DNA from 4 places in the Rhizobium sp. AN68 genome. Region 1 is predicted to be linked to each of the others. Evidence: predicted binding sites of a transcription regulator. Region 1 holds the regulator's gene; each other region holds the start of a gene.
What was found. Region 1 encodes PhoB, which activates phosphate uptake and scavenging genes when phosphate is short. Its sites were predicted from a motif close to TGTCATNNANCTGTCAT; they were not measured.
Positions count from the first base shown of each region.

Region 2: a site for PhoB is predicted at 2,809-2,825, ahead of RBH71_RS18050 (DapH/DapD/GlmU-related protein). Genes of this name have one in related genera too.
Region 3: a site for PhoB is predicted at 1,967-1,983, ahead of RBH71_RS18320 (bifunctional 2',3'-cyclic-nucleotide 2'-phosphodiesterase/3'-nucleotidase). Genes of this name have one in related genera too.
Region 4: a site for PhoB is predicted at 2,389-2,405, ahead of RBH71_RS11885 (DUF47 family protein). Genes of this name have one in related genera too.

Region 1 covers NZ_JARWMI010000003.1:358,549-363,640, reverse strand. The annotation lists gene RBH71_RS14780 (GcrA family cell cycle regulator) at 369-902, shown strand; gene phoB (phosphate regulon transcriptional regulator PhoB) at 1,201-1,884, opposite strand; gene phoU (phosphate signaling complex protein PhoU) at 1,916-2,641, opposite strand; gene pstB (phosphate ABC transporter ATP-binding protein PstB) at 2,740-3,555, opposite strand; gene pstA (phosphate ABC transporter permease PstA) at 3,570-4,892, opposite strand; gene pstC (phosphate ABC transporter permease subunit PstC) at 4,889-5,092, opposite strand, start outside.
Region 2 covers NZ_JARWMI010000003.1:1,023,486-1,028,577, forward strand. The annotation lists gene RBH71_RS18040 (RNA degradosome polyphosphate kinase) at 1-571, shown strand, start outside; gene ppx (exopolyphosphatase) at 568-2,091, shown strand; gene RBH71_RS18050 (DapH/DapD/GlmU-related protein) at 2,139-2,771, opposite strand; gene RBH71_RS18055 (hypothetical protein) at 2,959-3,273, opposite strand; gene RBH71_RS18060 (hypothetical protein) at 3,449-3,796, opposite strand; gene RBH71_RS18065 (esterase-like activity of phytase family protein) at 3,956-5,092, opposite strand, start outside.
Region 3 covers NZ_JARWMI010000003.1:1,082,665-1,087,756, forward strand. The annotation lists gene RBH71_RS18320 (bifunctional 2',3'-cyclic-nucleotide 2'-phosphodiesterase/3'-nucleotidase) at 1-1,888, opposite strand, end outside; gene RBH71_RS18325 (PilZ domain-containing protein) at 2,103-2,438, opposite strand; gene RBH71_RS18330 (DUF1203 domain-containing protein) at 2,537-3,004, opposite strand; gene RBH71_RS18335 (DUF4344 domain-containing metallopeptidase) at 3,167-4,051, shown strand; gene RBH71_RS18340 (dihydrofolate reductase family protein) at 4,106-4,750, shown strand; gene sseA (3-mercaptopyruvate sulfurtransferase) at 4,889-5,092, opposite strand, start outside.
Region 4 covers NZ_JARWMI010000002.1:1,858,060-1,863,151, reverse strand. The annotation lists gene RBH71_RS11895 (efflux RND transporter permease subunit) at 1-1,772, shown strand, start outside; gene RBH71_RS11890 (NUDIX hydrolase) at 1,794-2,336, opposite strand; gene RBH71_RS11885 (DUF47 family protein) at 2,450-3,094, shown strand; gene RBH71_RS11880 (inorganic phosphate transporter) at 3,094-4,098, shown strand; gene RBH71_RS11875 (Ku protein) at 4,196-4,987, shown strand; gene ligD (DNA ligase D) at 4,991-5,092, opposite strand, start outside.

The DNA.
Region 1 (5,092 bases):
CCCTCGCCTGAAAATCAAAATGCCGCCTTGCGGCGGCAGGGGCACTATTGTCACTTCGTTTGCCGATGTCAACAAAAGTCAGCGTTTCCCGGGCTTCTCAAGCACTAGTATGCGGCGGCGGGCCAGCCCCAAGGTGTTGCCTTTCAGACTCAATACGCCAGCAAGTTGGGGAAAACCGGAAAATCGATTCCAGATGATTCCCGCGACTCTTGCCACGGAGTCGGGCTGGCACTAGGTTAATCGCTAATTACTAGACTGCATTGCGGCGGAACTAGTCACCGAAAATCTGGCGGAAACCACGCTTGCGGCATGCGCGCGAGACGGAGAGGGATTCTGCCGAAAATACACGCGACAAGCGGAGAAGCGGCATGAACTGGACAGACGAACGAGTCGAAAAGCTCAAGAAATTGTGGTCCGAGGGCCTTAGCGCCAGCCAGATTGCAGCGCAGCTGGGCGGCGTCAGCCGTAATGCCGTGATCGGCAAGGTCCATCGTCTCAATCTGCCGGGACGCGTCAAGGCTGGCGGTCCAGTGACTTCGGCACGCTCCGCGCCGAAGCGTACCGCTGCCCCTGCACCGCGTGCGACGACTTTCGCAGGTCGCGTCAACGCGGCTCCGGCGCGCATCCTCACCCGTTCGAACGCGGCAACGGCGCTGCACGAGGAGATCGATATCGAGACCGCGCAGGTTCTCGATTACGTTCCTTCCAAGAACGTTGTCACGCCGATTTCCCGTCGCCTGACGCTGACGGAACTGACCGAGCGCACCTGCAAATGGCCGGTTGGCGATCCGCTGAAGGACGACTTCCATTTCTGCGGTTGTGAAGCGCTGGAATCTTCGCCCTATTGCAAGTTCCATGCGAAACTCGCCTACCAGCCGGTGAGCGAACGCCGCAAGGCTTGAGTGTTGCGGCACGCATTCAGCACTCAAAAATTACGGGCCTTCGGGCCCGTTTTTTTTGACAAAAATAAAGCCGCTTTCTGGGCGGCTTGATGGCAGGCCTCACACTTTCCCCTTACCATTGGGCGTGACCCTTCAATCCGGATTTCAACGCGCCGCCGATCTCCTACGGTCAAAACGGACAATGGCATCGAGTTTGGCGGATATTCATATTGAAAAAGCCCGAAACCGTTTCAGATTTCGGGCTTCCTGATTTTTTGGTGCATTACTTCGCCAGCGAAACTATCTGGTTTCGCTTCGCTCAGGCTTCCATCGAATATCCCGCACCACGCACCGTGCGGATGACATCCTGCATGTGCGAGAAATTCAGGGCCTTGCGCAGACGTCCGACATGCACATCGACAGTGCGCTCGTCGACATAGATATCATGACCCCAGACGCCATCCAGCAATTGCGAGCGGGAAAACACCCGACCCGGCGACGTCATCAGGAATTCCAGCAAGCGGAATTCCGTCGGGCCGAGGCGCACTTCGCGGCTTTTGCGGTGAACGCGATGGGTCTCGCGGTCCAGTTCGATATCGCCGCATTTGAGCACCGACGACAGAACTTCCGGACGGGCCCGGCGCAACATGGCCTTGACCCGGGCCATGAGTTCCGGCGTCGAGAACGGCTTGACGACATAATCGTCAGCGCCGGTAGCGAGACCGCGAACCCGTTCGCTCTCTTCGCCACGCGCCGTCAGCATGATGATGGGCAGGCGTTCCGTTTCCGGCCGCATTCTCAAGCGCCGGCACAGTTCGATACCGGAGACACCGGGCAACATCCAGTCCAGGATAAGAAGATCCGGAATGCGCTCCTGCAGCCTGATTTCCGCCTCATCGCCACGGGGTATCGTGTCGACGTCGTATCCCTCAGCCTCGAGATTGTAACGAAGCAGGACGCTCAACGCTTCCTCGTCTTCCACAACTGCAATCTTGGGCACCATATGCTGAACTCCGCAAGCTTCTGCTTGTCTGTTACTCGGTCACCGAACCAAGCGTGTTGGAACTGTCGTCCTTCGGACGCTCGCCCTCCGGCTGGCTGCCGGTGGTCATGTAATAGATCGTCTCTGCGATATTCGTCGCATGATCGCCGATACGCTCGATGTTCTTGGCGCAGAACAGAAGATGCGTGCAGGTGGTGATGTTGCGCGGGTCTTCCATCATGTAGGTCAGAAGCTCCCGGAAGAGCGACGTGTACATGGCATCGATTTCCTCGTCGCGTTCACGGATCGCATTGGCCTTTTCGGCGGAACGCGTGGAATAGACGTCGAGGACTTCCTTGAGCTGCACCAGCGCCAGGTCGGACAGATGCTCGATGCCGCGGGCGAGCTTGCGCGGAACGCCGGTGCCGGCGACAGCGATAACGCGCTTGGCCGTGTTCTTGCCAAGATCGCCGACGCGTTCGAGATCGGCGGCGATACGCAGGGTGCCGATGATCTCGCGAAGGTCTGCCGCCATCGGCTGACGCTTGGCGATGGTTACGATCGCCTTGTCGCCGATTTCGCGCTCAGCGTGGTCGAGAATGGTATCGTCCGAAATGACTTTCTGCGCAAGCGCAGCATCGGAATTGACGAGTGCGCGCACGGCGTCACCGCACATCTGCTCGGCAAGACCGCCCATTTCGGCGATGCGGCGCGTCAGAAACTTCAGTTCGTCGTCATAGGCAGACAGGATATGCGAATGGGTCGTTGTCTGTGTCATGGTCTATTCCTCCGGCTTGGCCTGCATGCGCGTGCCCAACAGCGGGGCACGGCAGAGGCACCAGTCTTGTACGGTTACGATAAAGCACCGGCCGGGGATCAGCCGAAGCGGCCCATGATGTAGTCCTGCGTGCGCTGGTCGTCCGGATTGGTGAACATCTTGTCGGTTTCGTTTTCTTCGACAAGATGACCAAGATGGAACATGGCCGTACGCTGGGAAACGCGCGCCGCCTGCTGCATGGAGTGCGTGACGATGACGATGGTGTAGTTGGTGCGCAGTTCGTGGATCAGTTCCTCGACCTTCGCAGTCGCGATCGGATCCAGCGCCGAGCACGGCTCGTCCATCAGGATCACTTCCGGGCTGACGGCAACCGCGCGTGCGATGCACAGACGCTGCTGCTGGCCACCGGAGAGGCCCGTGCCGGATTCCAGCAAACGATCCTTCACCTCGTTCCAGAGACCCGCTTTCTGCAGGCTATGCTCGACGATCTGGTCCATATCCGCCTTGTTGCGGGCGAGACCGTGGATACGCGGGCCGTAGGCGATGTTCTCATAAATCGTCTTCGGAAACGGGTTCGGCTTCTGGAACACCATGCCGACGCGGGCACGCAGTTCCACGACGTCGATCTGCTGATCGTAGATATCGTCGGTATCGAGCGTGATCTTGCCGGTGACCCGGCAACCGTCGATCGTGTCGTTCATGCGGTTCAAGGTGCGCAGGAAAGTGGATTTACCGCAACCGGACGGGCCGATAAGTGCAGTCACCGTGTTTTCGCGGACATTTAGGTTCACGTCGTAAAGCGCGCGCTTTTCGCCGTAATAAACCGAAACATCCTTGCCGATCATCTTGTATGAGACTTCATTCATTTTCTTGTCCAGCGCCTTTTCAACTGCTGCTTCCGACAACATGTTCATTGCTCTAGCTCCCTCTACCAGCGCCGCTCAAAGCGGCGACGCAACAGGATTGCGCCAACATTCATGAGAATGAGGAACAGAAGCAGGATGATGATAGCGCCAGATGTCCGTTCGACAAAGGCACGCTCAGCTTCGTTCGCCCACATGTAAATCTGCACCGGCAGGGCCGTGGACGGATCCATAGGCGTTGTCGGATAGTTCGCGACGAATGCCACCATGCCGATCAGAAGCAGCGGCGCCGTTTCGCCCAGTGCGTGGGCGAGACCGATGATGGTGCCGGTCAGAATGCCAGGCATTGCCAGCGGCAGGACGTGATGGAAAATCGTCTGCATCTTGGAAGCGCCAAGACCGAGTGCGGCGGCGCGGATCGACGGCGGCACGGCCTTCAATGCAGCGCGGGTGGCGATGATGATCGTCGGCAGGGTCATCAGCGTCAGGACGAGGCCGCCGACCAGCGAGGCCGAGCGTGGAAAGCCCATGAAGTTGATGAAGACGGAGAGACCGAGCAGACCGTAAACAATGGAGGGAACAGCCGCCAGATTGTTGATGTTGACCTCGATAAGGTCCGTCAAACGGTTCTTGGGGGCAAATTCCTCCAGATAGATGGAGGCCGCAACACCGATCGGCAGCGACAGCACCAGCACGATCAGCATCATGTAGAACGAGCCGATCAGCGCAACGCCAACACCCGCGGCTTCCGGACGGCTCGAAGCGCCGTTGACGAAGATGCCGGTATTGAAATGCTTGCCAAGCTGTCCGCTTTCCACGAGCTGGTTCATCCAGCCGAGCTGCTGGTTCGAGATACGGCGGTTTGCTTCATCCCCCGACATGTCGACCTGGCCCTTGAAGGCGCTGTCGACATCACCCGACGCCAGAAGCGTGACGCTGCGCGTGGTGCCGATGACGGACGGATCGGCGACGACGATATCACGCAGCTGGGTGCGTACGCTGTCGGAGATCATGACGTTGACGGCGCGAAGACCGGCCTTATCCGTCGGCGCGACGCCGAGAACCTTTGCCACCGCATCACGGGCGAGGACGGGATAGTTGGCCGTCATCAGCTTTGCCGGATTGGTTGCGCGCTCGTTCTTTGGATCGATGATCAGTTCGGAAAACTCGACCGGAACGGTGATCATCGTCTGCTGGAAGGCGGTGTGACCCTTGGATACGACCGACCAGAGCAGCAGAAAGAGGAAGATGAGGCCGAACGAGATTGCTGCCAATCCATAGGCGCGGAAGCGGCGTTCAGCTGCATAGCGACGCTTGATGCCGATATCACGGCGCGTGGCCTTGTTCACGGCGGCAGCACCGGCCGCCGGAGAAACGATGTCGGTCATTCATATTGCTCCCGGTATTTGCGCACGATGTAAAGCGCGTAGATATTCAGGCAAAGCGTGATTGCAAAAAGAGTTATGCCCAGCGCGAAGGCCACCAGCGTTTGCGGCGAGGTAAACTCAAGGTCACCCGTCAGCTGGCTGACAATCTTGACCGTCACTGTTGTCATGGGTTCGAAGGGGTTGAGCTGCAGGCGGGCAGC
Region 2 (5,092 bases), 660 kb from region 1:
TGCGCCGGCGGCGATCTGGATGAAGATGAACTCGCTGGTCGATCCCGAGATTATCGATACGCTTTACCGCGCCAGTGCGGCTGGCGTGGAGATCGATCTCGTCGTGCGCGGCATCTGCTGCCTGCGCCCACAGGTTGCGGGTCTGTCGGACAATATCCGCGTCAAATCGATTGTCGGCCGCTTCCTCGAGCACAGCCGAATCTTCTGCTTCGGCAATGGTTTTGGCCTGCCGTCCGACAAGGCGCTGGTCTATATCGGCTCCGCCGACATGATGCCGCGCAACCTTGATCGCCGCGTTGAAACGCTGGTGCCGCTCACCAACCCCACCGTGCACGAGCAGGTTCTTTCACAGATTATGCTGGGCAATCTCATTGACAACCAGCAGAGCTACGAGATACTTGCGGACGGAACGTCGAGGCGCATCGAGGTGCGTAAAGGCGAAGAACCGTTCAACGCGCAGCACTATTTCATGACCAATCCCAGCCTTTCCGGACGTGGTGAAGCCCTGAAATCAAGTGCGCCCAAATTGATTGCCGGGTTGATTTCTTCCCGCAAGAAACAGGCTGAATGACTCGATCAGAAGCACAGGGGCGGCTGACCGGCCTTGCCCCCGTTTCCGTCATAGATATTGGTTCGAACTCCGTTCGTCTCGTCGTATATGAAGGTCTTTCCCGCGCGCCCGCCGTGCTGTTCAACGAAAAGGTCCTTTGCGGTCTCGGCAAGGGACTGGCCCTCACGGGCCGAATGCATGAGGAAGGCGTTAGCCGGGCTTTGATGGCACTGCGTCGCTTCCATGCGCTTTCCGAACAGGCGCAGGCGCAGCAACTCTACGTGCTGGCGACAGCGGCAGCGCGTGAAGCGGAAAACGGCCCGGATTTCATCCGTGAAGCCGAAGCCATACTTGGTTGCGAGATCGAGGTCCTGTCCGGCGAAAAAGAAGCGCTTTATTCCGCCTATGGCGTGATCAGCGGTTTCCACGACCCAGATGGCATTGCAGGCGACCTGGGCGGCGGTTCGCTGGAACTCATCGACATCAAGGGCAAGAACTGTGGCGAGGGCATCACCCTGCCGCTCGGCGGCCTTCGGTTGTCGGAGCAATCGGATGGCTCGCTGGAGAAGGCGACGACCATTGCCCGCAAACACGTCAAATCCTTCGCAAAGCTGCTGGCGGCCGGCGAGGGGCGTACCTTTTATGCCGTGGGCGGCACGTGGCGAAACATCGCCAAGCTGCACATGGAGATCACGGGTTATCCGCTGCACATGATGCAGGGATATGAATTACCGCTGGCGGAAATGCTGAATTTTCTGGAAGAAGTCATCGTCTCCAGGGACAGCAAGGACCCGGCCTGGCAGGCGGTCTCCAAGAACCGCCGTTCGCTTCTGCCGTTCGGCGCCATCGCCATGCGTGAAGTTCTAAAGGCGATGAAGCCGGCAACGATCGCCTTCTCGGCGCAGGGCGTGCGCGAAGGTTATCTTTATTCGCTGCTGACGGAAGCGGAGCGGGATACCGACCCGCTGCTGGTCACGGCCGACGAGCTTGCCATTCTGCGTGCCCGTTCGCCCGAACATGCGCGCGAACTGGCCGACTGGAGCGGCCGCACCTTTCCGGTCTTCGGCATCGAGGAGACGGAAGAGGAAAGCCGTTACCGGCAGGCGGCCTGCCTTCTGGCAGATATCAGCTGGCGTGCACATCCGGACTATCGCGGCCTGCAGGCGCTCAACATCATCGCCCACTCCTCCTTCGTGGCGATCACCCATCCGGGCCGCGCTTATATCGCGCTTGCCAATTATTACCGCTTCGAAGGGTTGAACGACAACGGCACCACACAGCCGCTCGCCGCCATGGCGGGTGACCGCCTGCTGGAACTCGGCAAGTTGCTCGGCGGCCTGCTACGCGTCGTTTACCTCTTCTCAGCCTCCATGCCCGGTGTCGTCGATCACCTGAAATTCCGCAAATCCACCAATCCGGATCTGGATCTGGAATTCGTCGTGCCACACGCCTATTGCGATTTTGCCGGAGAGCGTCTGGACGGACGCCTGCAGCAACTGGCGAAGCTGACGGGCAAGCGGTTGGCGTTTGTGTTCGAGTAACGGGCAGACGCCGGCCATTTGGCACCGCAGACAGTTGTGGAGCTATACTAGGACCAGCGCTGACAAAAGGCGTCGATATCGCTTGATTGAAAGTCGGCTAGCCGCGCCATGATCGTCTCGAAGGGCCAGTCCCACCAGGCGATTTTGGCAAGCTTCCCCGCCACGGTTTGCGAAAACCGCTCGCGAATGATCTTCGCGGGAACACCGCCGACGATGGTGTAGGGCGGCACGTCCTTGGTGACGACCGCGCCTGCTGCGAGCACGGCGCCGTCTCCAACCTTCACGCCCGGCAGCACGATGACCCCGTGACCGATCCAGACATCGTGACCGATGACGGCGCGATCCTCCTTGCGGCGATCGAAAAAAGCGTGGTCGCGCACCGCCTCTGTAGCGTAATATTCCGGGCAGTAGCTGAAACGATGCATGGACGGTCGGTCCATTGGATGGTTCGGTGCGCCAATCCTGACGTCCGCGGCAATAGCGCAGAATTTCCCGATTGTCGCATCACCGACAATACAACGGGGTCCGAGGTAGGAGTAATTCCCGAGTTCGACGTTGTGCAGAGAGGTATCGGCCAAAATTTCGCAGCAGCTACCTATGTTCGAGTCCCTTATGCTTGCCGTCGAATGGATAACTGTCTCTGCGAGCTTGGGGCGATTGAGTTGTGCGGTTGAGTGCATGCCTGTCTCCGGATTTCGGCCTGCGTAACCGGGGACTATGAAGGGCATATGACGTGAAATTGCGAAGGCAAGCCGATTAGGCCAGATATCCCTTTGAAATGCAGATCGTGTGCGCGCTTTGCGTGGAACGAAATCTGGCTTCACACAGCGCGGTCAGCCGCCGGAACCATCCGCGGTCGCAGCTTTTTTACTTCCAATAATGGTCGGATATGTTTTGGGCATTCTGGATGATGTGACGCGCGACTTCGGGATCTCCGCCCTCGAATGTTTCCAGGTCGGCTCCGCATAACAGCAGGAAAAGCTGCTGGTGCGCGACAGCGGCAAAATAGTCATGAGGCGGTGGCTGTATTTCAGACCCGATTGACTGGAGTTCGTCAGCAGCCTGTTTGCTTGCACGCTCAAGCGCTGCGAAAATTGTGGACACCATCGCCGATTCTGTCCGTTGCAATATATCCTGAACCTGCCGTTCGGCGGGCGTCAGGACCGGGCAGCTCTCACTCATCGCACAACTCTCCTCTCGGCACACCTCGTTACCTGCGGTACTATGCTATGGATTGTGTCTGCTTTGAGAGGAGAAGCTGAAGTTGTGGATTTGAAACCGCAAACGAAAAACACGACAGACCGAAATCGGTTTGTCGCCGAGACAAACCGGTCGCCTCGCTACAAGCCGTTATTATTCAACCGTGCCCCAGCGCCTTCCTGATACAGGCGCTGAGATAGGCATATTGCAGGGGCGTGGCCCTTGCCATCGCCTCCGTGCGGGTGGCGGGCCTGTCCTCGTAACCGACCGGAATATCGAACTGGGTGAAGGTGAAATCCCAGCGGGTGCCGTTGACGATATTGTAGAAATGGTCGGCGCCGCTAACGACGGTTTTGGCGAGGTCGCCACCGAAAATATCCTGCACCACCAGAGCTGTAACGCCGCCTTGCCCCCTGGCTGGGTTTTCTCTCGACCACAGGCTGCTGGTTTCGAGCGACCAGCTTTTCCTCAGGGCGTAATACAGTCGTTCGGCATTGTCCTGCATGACGGGTCTTTCCTGTTTCGGAACCGGGTTCCGGGTCAGGTTGGGTCGGTACAGTAACGGAGCGCCTCGCTTCCTTTTTCAGGCCGCAGGAACGCTCCGTTCAGTTGAGATTGCGCCGATGCGCTGACGGTGCCGGAACGAATTCCGGCACCCCTTTCCTCACTTCGCGTCGAGAAGGTCCTTGACTTCCAGCAGGACGAACTCGTTGTCGTCAGCCTTGTCCAGCGCACGGCCGGCCGAGAAGGGCAGGTTGTTGTCGTTGCCGACGATGATATGGGTGGCGTCGACACGGTCGACATTCTCGATGGTCACGAACGGCATGTCGTAGAAACCGTTGCCGCCGCCCTGACGCTTCCTGTTATCAGGATCGGAGATCTTCAGCAGATCGATATAGCCGATCTTGCGCGCCGCCTTGCCGGCATTGGCGTCGTTGAATTCGATCTTGTAGATGCGCTTGACCTTGGAAGGTACGGCAAAGCAGTTTACATCCGGCTTCTTCGGGTCGGCGCAGGCCTTGTCGGCGGTGCCGGCGCCATTGTCACGCTCGATGACCAGCGCGGTGCTCTCGTCCAGCATGTTGAAATCGCCGATGGCTTCGCCACCTTGCGCCAGCGGGTAGAGCCAGGTGCGGCCTGTCCATTCCTTCTTGGCGGTATCGAGCTCGATGATGCGAAGGGCGGTTGAGCCGTCTTCGGTCTTTTCGACCTGACCTTCGGCGGTGTAGAGCGGGCCTTCGAGAAGGCCGTAAAGCTTCGAGCCGTCCTTGGAGAGCGCCATGCCTTCATAACCACCTGATCGTTTCAGGTTGAAGGCGGGCATTTTCTGCGTGGGGTTGCCGGGCAGTGCCAGGGTCGGATGATCCGGGGACTTCACCTCGATATCGCCGGCCTTGGTGGCGATGACGTCGGTCAGCTTGCCGTCGCGGGTGAATTTCAGGATGTAGGGACCGAACTCTTCGCCCACCCAGAAGCCGTCGGCAACGGGCTGAATGGATTCGACGTCGAAGTCGGCGCCCGTCAGGTAACGTTTGGTCGAACCTTCCATGACGATGGGGAAGGGAGCTTTCTTGTCCGGGTCGGAAAGGAACACCGTCTCCAGCGCGTTGACCTTGCCGGCATCCCAGTCGAATTTGATGTGGTGGAGCATCAGCATGGCATCGCTGGAGTTGAGCTTCGAGCCGAAACCATTATCGGAAAGGCTCCAGAAGCTGCCGTCCGCCATGGCCTTGATGCCGGAAAAGCCTTGCATGGCCTGGCCGTTGAACGGCATGGAGAGGCCGGTCGGGCGAACGCCATC
Region 3 (5,092 bases), 720 kb from region 1:
CAGTCTCAAAGATGGCGGTCGTATTGGCAACTGGGGCGAAGGACCAGTTCGCATCCGCCGACGGGTTAATGGTGCCCTGATCGATGATATAGCGCACGATCACGTCACGGTTGGTGTCGGGCGCCACGAAGATCACCTTGTCGGCGGCGATATCGGGGAATTTTCCGCCGCCGCTTGCTCGGTAATTGTTGGTCGCCACCACAAATTTCTGCTCGGGGTCGATCGGCTTGCCGTCGAATTGCAGATTGACGATGCGGTTGCTGTCGGGATTGACGGCCTTGCCGTCCTTGTCGAACTTTGCCGGTTTGGAAATGTCGATCTGGTAGGTGACACCGTCGATGACGTCGAAATTATAGGACGGGAAATCCGCGTTTAGGAGCGGCGCATCCTTTGCGCCGGCCTCGACCGTGTTGAACATGCCGGCGGACATTTCCAGCCAGTTCTTCACCTGCGCACCGTTGATCAGCACCGCCTGCACCGTGTTGGGGTAGAGGTAGAGATCGGCGACGTTCTTGATGGCGATGTCACCGGCAGGGACATCGGTGTAATAATCCGCACCACCGCGACCGCCAGACTTGAAGGGCGCTGCTGCCGAAAGCACGGGCAGATCCTTATATTGCCCTTCCTTCAGCATGTCCTTGATGTACCACGTCTGGGCATTGGAGACGATCTGCACGGACGGGTCGTCGGCCACCAGCGCGAAGTAGGAATAGAGTGGCGCCGACGTCTTGCCGACCGGGCGACGCACATAGGCGAGCGCCGCTTCGTGATCTGCCTTGGCGGCTGCTATGACCTCCGGTTTGTCCGTGACATCTGCAACGACCTTGCGATTGTCGTCGCGGTGGTAGATCGGCCGGGCCTCGGAGGTGAAATCGACGATCTTCCAGCTTTTGCCGTCCTTTTCGAGCAGAAGGTCAATGAGGCCCATATGCGAGCCCCAGAAACCGGCCATCACGGCCGGCTTGCCCATCAGCGTACCCTTGACCGCATCCGCACCCTCGATGCCGTCCCATGTCTTCGGACCGGGGAAGACCAGATGCTGGTGACCAGTGAAGATGGCGTCAATGCCTTCCACGCCCGCCAGATAAAGCGAGGCGTTTTCCATGCGATCGGTCTGGCCCTTGCCATCGATGCCGGAATGGGAAAGCGCGATGACGATATCGGCACCTTCTTCCTTCATGACCGGAACCCAGGCTTTAGCCGCCTCGACGATATCGCGCGTCTGGGCCTTGCCCTCCAGATTCTTGGAATCCCACATCATGATCTGCGGCGGCACGAAACCGATGATACCGACCTTGACCGGGCTGGTTACGCCTGCACCATCGCGGATCTGTTTCTCAAGGATGACGTAAGGCTTGAAGAACAGCTCATCCTGCTTGGGATCGGAAGCCAGCTGACCCTTGGTGAGGTTGGCGCAGACATAAGGGAAACCGGCGCCCGCCAGCGTATTGGACATATAGTCGAGGCCGTAATTGAATTCGTGGTTGCCAAGCGTGCCACAATCATAGCCAAGGACATTCATGGCGTTGATGACGGGATGCTTGTCGCCGGCCTTCATGCCGCGCTCATAGGCGATGTAATCGCCGAGCGGATTGCCCTGCAGGAAGTCGCCATTATCCACCAGCATCGAGTTTCCGGCCTCGGCACGGATGGCGCCGATGATCGAAGCGGTGCGCGCCAGACCCATCGTGTCGTTCGGTTTGTCGGCGTAATAATCATAGGGAAAGACGTGAACGTGGATGTCAGTCGTTTCCATGATGCGCAGATGCGCCTGGTTGGCTGCGGCGCGCGCGGCGAAGGGATGCAACAGCACCAGAGCCGAAGAGGCGGCGATGCCACCCAGAAGCGAACGGCGAGTGATGGGGTGGAGAGCGAGAAGCGACGACATGGGAACTCCTTCGTATGAAGCTTGCTCTGTCAGGAAAACGACAAGGTAGAAGCAATCCCCGAGGAGTCCATCATCAAAATGACAAGCCCGTGACGGACGGGCCAGTTTTCAACCGTTTGATAAATTTTTTGTCACAAGGTGGCCGCGCGCGCATGGTGCGCTTCGGGAATGCGCTTTGTCCGGCCTGCGCATTCCCCTTGTCGGAAACGTCTGCTTAGCGGGCGAGAGTCGGTTTTACTTCTTCGTGGAAGAAGCGGAAATAAGACGACAGCTGTGCCAGCGTGTTGGTGGAAAGTTTGAGTTGCAGGCCGAGCCGGTTCATGTGCTGCCATTGCACGACACCCTCGATGAAACCCAGATCTTCACTCTGCACCTTCACCCGGCTTCCCTTGGCGGCAGCGAAAGGTCCGTCCAGTTCGAGCGCCATGCCGGTGGCGGACAGGTCCACCACGCGGCCTCGGGTCGACTGGCTGAAATAGTGCACGGTCGCGTAGATCCGGGTCTTGCTACGGGTCGCAGTGCGGGTCGCCATATTGAGGTTGTTTGTCATTTCGCTACTCAAATCAATTGTTTCCGATGCTTGCATCATGACGTAGAAAGTTTGAGAGCCGTTTAGCCGTTTGCTTAAAATTGCAAGTAATCGCGCGATTATGCTGTGTCGATACGGCACTGGTAGCAATTGTTGCGGGCGGAGCGCACATGCACATAAGCGACGTCTGCCCGCTCCAGAAGATGTGCTACGCGTGAAAGGATTTCGTCCGTCGCCGTCACCGCGCCGGTGCCGTAGACGATGCGGTCGTCAGTGCCATAACCGCGAACGATATAATCGGGGCTGTTGAGCATCGGGGGAAGGGCATCCGTCTGCGGATAGTGCTCACAGGCCTCAGCGTGAAGAAAGACTGGCCCCGTTTCCGCATAGGGCTGGAGCGAAGGGAAGGGCCGGTAGGCGAGGATCAGCATTCCTTCGCCTTCATTAATCTGGGAAAGGCAATGGCGGCACGGCATGCCGCCTGGAGAAACGGCCTTTTCCGGCGGGTTGCCATAGGCGTCGGCGGCTCCCGCCCGGAAAGCCTCAGCTTCCTTAGCCGGCATTGCTGTAAAGACGAGATCGGTCATGGCGAGGTCCTTCTGTTGGGATCGGCGTTGCTTCTTTGCAGCTATGATCCCGAAACAGACCTCTATCCACCCGATTCTTGACGGGTGATGCAACCAGCCCATTGCGTGACTCGTTAGCATCGGGAATCAGTGGCGCTCCTCGATCCCGGAAGGTCTGATTTTATGTTCCGTCGTTTTCTGGCCGCCGTTCCGCTGGCTTTCGTTTCTTTGACGGTTCCGATCGACACGCAGGCGCAGGTCGCCTCCGGTCTCGATGGCCTGTCCGACGATCAGCTCCAGCAGGCGGTCAATTTCGTCATCGGCAATGCGATCTTCTCGCTTTATCACGAGGGTGCACGCATGCTGATCTCGGATTTCGGCGCGCCGGAGACCGGCAGCGCGCAAGCACCTGCCGATCAGCTGGCGGGCACGCTCATCCTTCAGGCCAACGAGGAATGGCTTGATACCGCACTCGTCAATGCTACCGACAGCTGGTATCTGGCGCGCGAAACGGAGGCTTTGCCCCAGCACGACGCACCGGTGTTTTCGGCGCTTGTTCCCGACAGGAGCCGCGATCGCAACATGGCCTGCCTGATGGTCGGCCGCGACAAGGACGGCTATGGCGATCTCGCCACCATGATGGGGCTTGCCAATGATGAATTTGCCAAATGTGGCGCCGCCTATCCGCGTATCGCATCGGCATGGGAAGATTTTCTGACGCCCCACCGCGCGCAGACACCATCCAGATTTACCGTGAGCTACGTGCCGCCGCGCGATCCGGAGCTGGAACCTTACGCCATCATGGTCAAGGAATCGAAGGTTCTCGATCTTATCAGCCGCAGTTTCGGCGTTTACGGCTTGAAAGGCGAGGTCAAGTTGACGGCGAAGTCCTGCGGGCGTCCCGATGTCTACTGGTCGGCCGAAAAACGTGAGATCACCTATTGCTACGAGCTGGGTAAATTCCAGGCGGAGCTGATTGCCGATCATCTCCTCAACAGCGTTACCGAAGACAAAGGTTCCGCCGGCGGGCATACCCCGACGGCCGTTACTCTGGAAAGAGAAATCTGAGGCCAGTTACCGGATGCACGGCAACCTGTCCTCTTGAAACGGGAGGATATTGCCATGCCGAAGGTTGTCGTTCGAAATTTCGCCATTTCGATTGACGGATACGGTGCTGGGCCGGATCAAAGTCTTCAGAACCCGCTGGGTGTGAATGGCGAAATGCTGCATCAATGGGCGTTCAAGACCCGCACCTTTCACCGCATGTTCGGCAAGCAAGGCGGCTCGACCGGCACGGACGAGCAGTTTTCCGAGAAGAGTTTCGAAAATATCGGCGCCTGGATCTTGGGCCGCAACATGTTCGGCCCTATCCGCGGTGCTTGGCGGGATGAACACTGGAAGGGCTGGTGGGGGGAAGAGCCGCCTTATCACGTGCCGGTTTTCGTGCTGACGCACCATGCGCGCGCCTCCTTTGCGATGAAGGGCGGCACCGTGTTTCATTTCGTCAACACGGGCATCAAGGCCGCCCTTGACATGGCGTTGGAGGCGGCAAACGGCAGGGATGTCCGGATCGGCGGCGGCGTTTCGACCATTCGGCAATATATGGCCGGAAGCATGATCGACGAACTGCATCTGGCGCTGGCCCCGGTCTTTCTCGGCAAGGGCGAAAACCTCTTCCAGGGGCTGGATTTGCCTGCGCTTGGTTATCGCTGCACCGGGACCTCGGCGGGTGAGGGCGCGACCCATTTGATTATCGATAAAGCCTGAGTCGCAAACTACACAATGGTTTCATGTGCGGTTGCCTCCCACTCCCTCATTCCTGTGACAAGCAAAGGAATGAGGGAGGAGTAGTCGGATGTGCTCTACAGTCGGGGAATAGCGCGGGCCATCCCCGACGTGACGAACTCAGTTGCGCAACGAGATTTCCAGAAGCTCGGTATCGGACAGCGGCTCTACCCAGGCCTCATAGGTACCAACAGGCGAAAATCCCATCATCTGGTAGAGTTGCAGCGCGCGGGGATGGTCAAGCGTGTTGGTGGTCACCGTCACGCGCTTGGGATTGTCCTGCCAGGCGGCGTAGAGCGCCTGCAACAGGAACCACTTGCCGAC
Region 4 (5,092 bases), on a different contig from region 1:
TCTTCTATGAATTCGGCATCACCGTTTCAGCTGCCGTGCTGATCTCGCTTTTCGTCGCCTTCACGCTCGATCCGATGCTGTCGAGCGTCTGGTACGATCCGGATGCGCAACCCAACGCCCCGCGCGGGCCGGTGGGCCGGCTGATCGCCCGTTTCGATCACGGCTTCGAATGGCTCGCCGATCAATATCGGCACGTGATCGGCTGGACATTGCACCACCGGCTCGTCACCCTGCTCGTCACATCAGGCATTTTTGTCGGCAGCCTGCTCATGGTGCCGTTGGTCGGTGCGGAATTCGTCCCGAATACGGATGAAGGCCGCTTCCAGATCAACGTCACGGCACCGGTCGGCTCCTCGCTGGATTACACCACGGCGAAGGTGCGGCAGGTCGAGAAGGCACTCCAGGAATTCCCGGAAGTCGAGATGCTCTATTCCACCGTCAATACCGGCGGCACCGTCGGTAAACATCGCGCCGCCGTTCTGGTGGGACTGGTGCCGCCGGAGATGCGCACCCGAACTCCGGTCACGCTGGCCGATCCGATCCGCAAACGCCTGTCGGCCATATCGGGCATAGAGGTCGCGATCCTGCAAAACGGTCTTGGCGGTGGCGAAAGCCCCGTCCAGCTCAGCATTCTTGGCGACGACCGGGCGATCCTCGAAAAGATCGCGGACGGTCTGATGGAAGACATGAAAAAAATCCCCGGCCTGGTGGATGTGACCTCGAGCACCCGCGACGTGACCTCCATCCTTTCGGTACGCCTGAAACGCGAGGCGGCAAGCGATCTCGGCATTTCCCGATCCGATCTTGCCGCAGCGCTCTCGCCGCTCATCGCCGGTGAGGACCTGTCGAAATGGACGGATGCGGGCGGTAACAGCTACGACATCGTCGTGCGCCTGCCCGGCGAGCGCCGTGCCGACACGGCGAGGATCAGCGAGTTGATGATCGCCGCCAGCCGCACGGCATCCAACGGCTCGCCCCTGATGGTACGTCTGGATCAGGTCGCCGATATCACCACCGTGGAAGCACCCGCCGAAATCCGCCGCATCGACAATCGCCGCGAGGTGCTGGTTTCGGCCAACATATCCGGACGAGCGCTTGGCGAAGTGACAGATGTGTTGAAAAACCTTACCGCCGCCCGCGACCTGCCGGACGGCTACCGTATCCGTTTCGGCGGCGACGCCGAAACCATGGAGGAGACGGTTGGCCACATGGTAATCGCGCTCGCAATGGCGGTCATCTTCATCTACATCGTGCTCGCCTCGCAATTCGGCAGCTTCCTGCAACCGCTCGCCATCATGGCGTCGCTGCCGCTGTCTCTCATCGGCGTCCTCGTCGGGCTCTTGGTTGCCGGCAGCACGATCAACATGTTCTCGCTGATCGGCTTCATCATGCTGATGGGCCTCGTTACAAAGAACGGCATCCTGCTTGTCGATTTCGCTAACCGCGAAAGGAAGCGTGGACTTTCGCTCAACGAAGCGCTGGCAAGCGCCGGCATCATCCGCTTCCGCCCGATCATCATGACGACACTTGCGATGATTTTCGGGATGATTCCGCTCGGGCTGGCCGTGGGCGGTGGCGGGGCGCAGCGCGCGCCGATGGCGCACGCAGTAATCGGCGGCCTCATCAGCTCCACCCTACTCACCCTGATCGTCGTGCCGACAATCCTGTCTTACATCGACAGCATCACCCGGCGTTTCGCCCGCCTGCTACCGAAGGCACCGGACGAGATGGGGGAGACGGGATCGACCGAACGTCCATCTTCACCATCCTAGGTTCGCTGGTGGTGTTTGCCGTCAGGACTTTTCCTCGGTCAGGCGTTTCCTCTTCCCCCTCGGGCGGAAGTCGACCAGAAGCGATTTCAGTTCGATTTCCCGGACGCGCCTTGCTGCCTCGTCCGGGCGAACCCATTCCAGAAGGCGTTCGCCGCGCTCCTTGAAACTCGTTTCCTCCCCGGTGATCTCGATCTGGAAGACATCGACAACGCAGGGAACGACATCGCCGTTGTCGAGCATCTTGAGATAGGTGTAGCGGCCAACGGCGTCCTTCCTCACGCGGCCACGAACGCCCGCTTCCTCCCACGCCTCGATCGCGGCAGCCTCATGCGGCTTCTTGCGTTTCATCGGCCAGCCGCGCGGAATGATCCAGCGTGCGCTGGTGCGGGAGGTGACGACGAGGATTTCGATCTCTTCGCCGCTTCCGGTATAACGGAAGCATAAGGCGGCATATTGCTGCCGGAAAGAGCCGGTGAACAGCTTTTCAGGAACAGCAGCAAGTTGCTGGAGCAATGTCAGGGAACGCGCCGGACGGGCTTTCCGGCTTTTCTTCGTGGATTTCATATCCGTTGATACTGCCGATTTTCCGGGTTGCATCAATGCCCCGCGTGCATTTATGACAGTTTTATGACAATCACCCCCCACAACTAATAAAGCGCCATTGAGGGCCAATTCGCATGATGAGCATTTTTCGCAAGCTGATGCCGCGCGAGGACCGTTTCTTCGAAATGTTTAGCAAACATTCGGAAACGGTCGTCAAAGCCGCCGCAGCTCTGGACCAACTTCTCAGCGGCGTCGACGTCGAGAAAAACTGCGACCTTATCGTCGCCCTCGAAGACCAGGCGGATGATATTACCCGCGACGTTCTGCTTGCGGTGCGCCGCAGCTTCATAACGCCATTTGATCGTGGCGATATCAAGGACCTCATCCAGTCCATGGATGACGCCATCGACATGATGCACAAGACCGTCAAGACGATCCGGCTGTTCGAGCAAACCGAATTCGACCCGCTGATGCGCGAGATGGGCCACGAGATCGTACGTGCGGCAAGCCTCGTCGCCGAAGCCATCCCGCTTCTGGAAAAGGTCGGCACCAATGCCCAGCGCCTGTCGGTGATTGCCGAAGAGGTCACCCGCGTTGAAGGGCGCTCCGACGAGCTTCATGACCAGGGCCTGAAGGACCTCTTCCGGCGCCATGGTGCGACCGGCAATGCCATGGCCTATATGATCGGCAGCGAGATCTACAGCGAACTCGAAAAGGTCGTTGACCGCTTCGAGGACGTGGCGAACGAGATCAGCGGCATCGTTATCGAGAACGTCTGATGGATGTCGCGCTTGCACTGCCACTGCTTGTCGGCCTTATCGCCATCGCGCTGTTCTTCGATTTTCTGAACGGTCTCCACGACGCCGCAAATTCCATCGCCACCATCGTTTCCACCCGTGTATTGCGCCCGCAATATGCGGTGGCATGGGCGGCCTTCTTCAATTTCATCGCCTTCCTGTTCTTCGGCCTGCATGTGGCCGAAACGCTCGGCACCGGCATCATCGATCCGGCCATCGTCTCCCCGCAGGTCATCTTCGCGGCATTGATGGGCGCCATCGTCTGGAATATCGTCACCTGGATTTTCGGCATTCCCTCCAGCTCGTCACATGCCTTGATCGGCGGTCTCGTCGGTGCGGGCTTTGCGAAGGTCGGTTTCAATTCCATCGTCTGGTCGGGTCTTCTGAAAACCGTGGGCGCGATCTTCATGTCGCCGGCCATCGGCTTTTTCCTGGCACTGCTGCTGGTGCTTGCCGTCTCCTGGCTGTTCGTGCGCCAGACGCCCTTCGCCGTGGATCGTACCTTCCGCATCATGCAGTTCATTTCCGCCTCACTCTATTCGCTCGGCCACGGCGGCAATGACGCACAGAAGACCATGGGCATCATCGCTGTGCTGCTGTTCAGCCAGGGCCATCTTGGAGAGAGCTTCTACGTGCCGTTCTGGGTGGTGATCTCGTGCCAGTCGGCCATGGCGCTCGGCACACTGTTCGGCGGCTGGCGCATCGTGCACACCATGGGGTCGAAAATCACCAGGCTGAACCCGATGCAGGGGTTCTGCGCCGAAACCGGCGGTGCGCTGACACTTTTCGGCGCGACGTGGCTCGGCATTCCGGTGTCCACCACCCATACGATCACCGGCGCCATCATCGGCGTCGGTGCCGCACGTCGCGTCTCGGCGGTGCGTTGGGGCCTTGCGGGCAATATCGTCATTGCCTGGGTCGTGACCATGCCGGCCGCTGCCCTGATATCCGCATCTGTCTATGGTCTTACATCGTTGTTCGGCTGAGACAGAGACCCGCCCTCTCTGCCAAAGCTCCCGGAACAAAAGCCACCCTGTGGTTGTTGATCCGGGAGACAACAGGCGACAAGGCGGATCGCGGATCATGGCACGGCAGGTTTTCTGGAAGGGCTATCTGAAGCTGTCGCTGGTGACGGCCGCAGTTTCGCTGACGCCTGCCACAACAGAAAGCAACAAATACCGCTTCCACGTTCTCAACCGCAAAACCGGCAATCGCGTCGAAAGCCGCTATGTCGACAGCGTTACCCACAAGCCGGTGGCCGCAAAAAACCAGGTAAAGGGGTTTCCCCGCGCCGAAGACGATTATGTGTTGCTGGAGGATGTCGAGATCGATGCGGTCGCGCTCGAAAGCACCCGCACCATCGACATCCAGACCTTCGTGCCCACAGGCTCTATCGACTGGATATGGTACGACCGGCCGCACTTCCTGCGACCGGAAGACAAGATCGGCACGGAAGCCTTCAGCGTGATACGGGAAGCCATGCGGGCAAACGGCGTTGTCGGCATTGCGCGGCTTGTTCTCTATCGCCGCGAAAGAGCGGTTCTCCTGGAACCGTCAGGCAAGGGCATCATTCTGTGGACCCTGCACTATGGCGAGGAAGTGCGCGAAAGCATCGACGCGCTGGATCCGAAGATGAAATTCGAAAAGCCGCTGCTGGACGCGATGGAAAAACGCATCGGCAAACAGATGACGGGATGGAAACCGGCGCTGGTGCAGGATCCGATCCAGAAAAAGATCAGCGCTTTGCTAAAAACCAAGAGCAAGACCGTCTCTTCCCCGGAAAAGAAGACCGGCACGAAAACCCGGACCGGCGGCAATGTCATCAACATCATGGATGCCTTGAAGAAAAGCCTTGCCTCGGACAAGAAAGGCTGACGCTCATCGGGCCTTTTTCGGCAGGGGTCGCGCGGCAGCGAAAAAGCCGTCCCATGGATCCTTCTTCAGGGCAGAAAGGCGCGCGCCGATATTGCTGACCGTGAA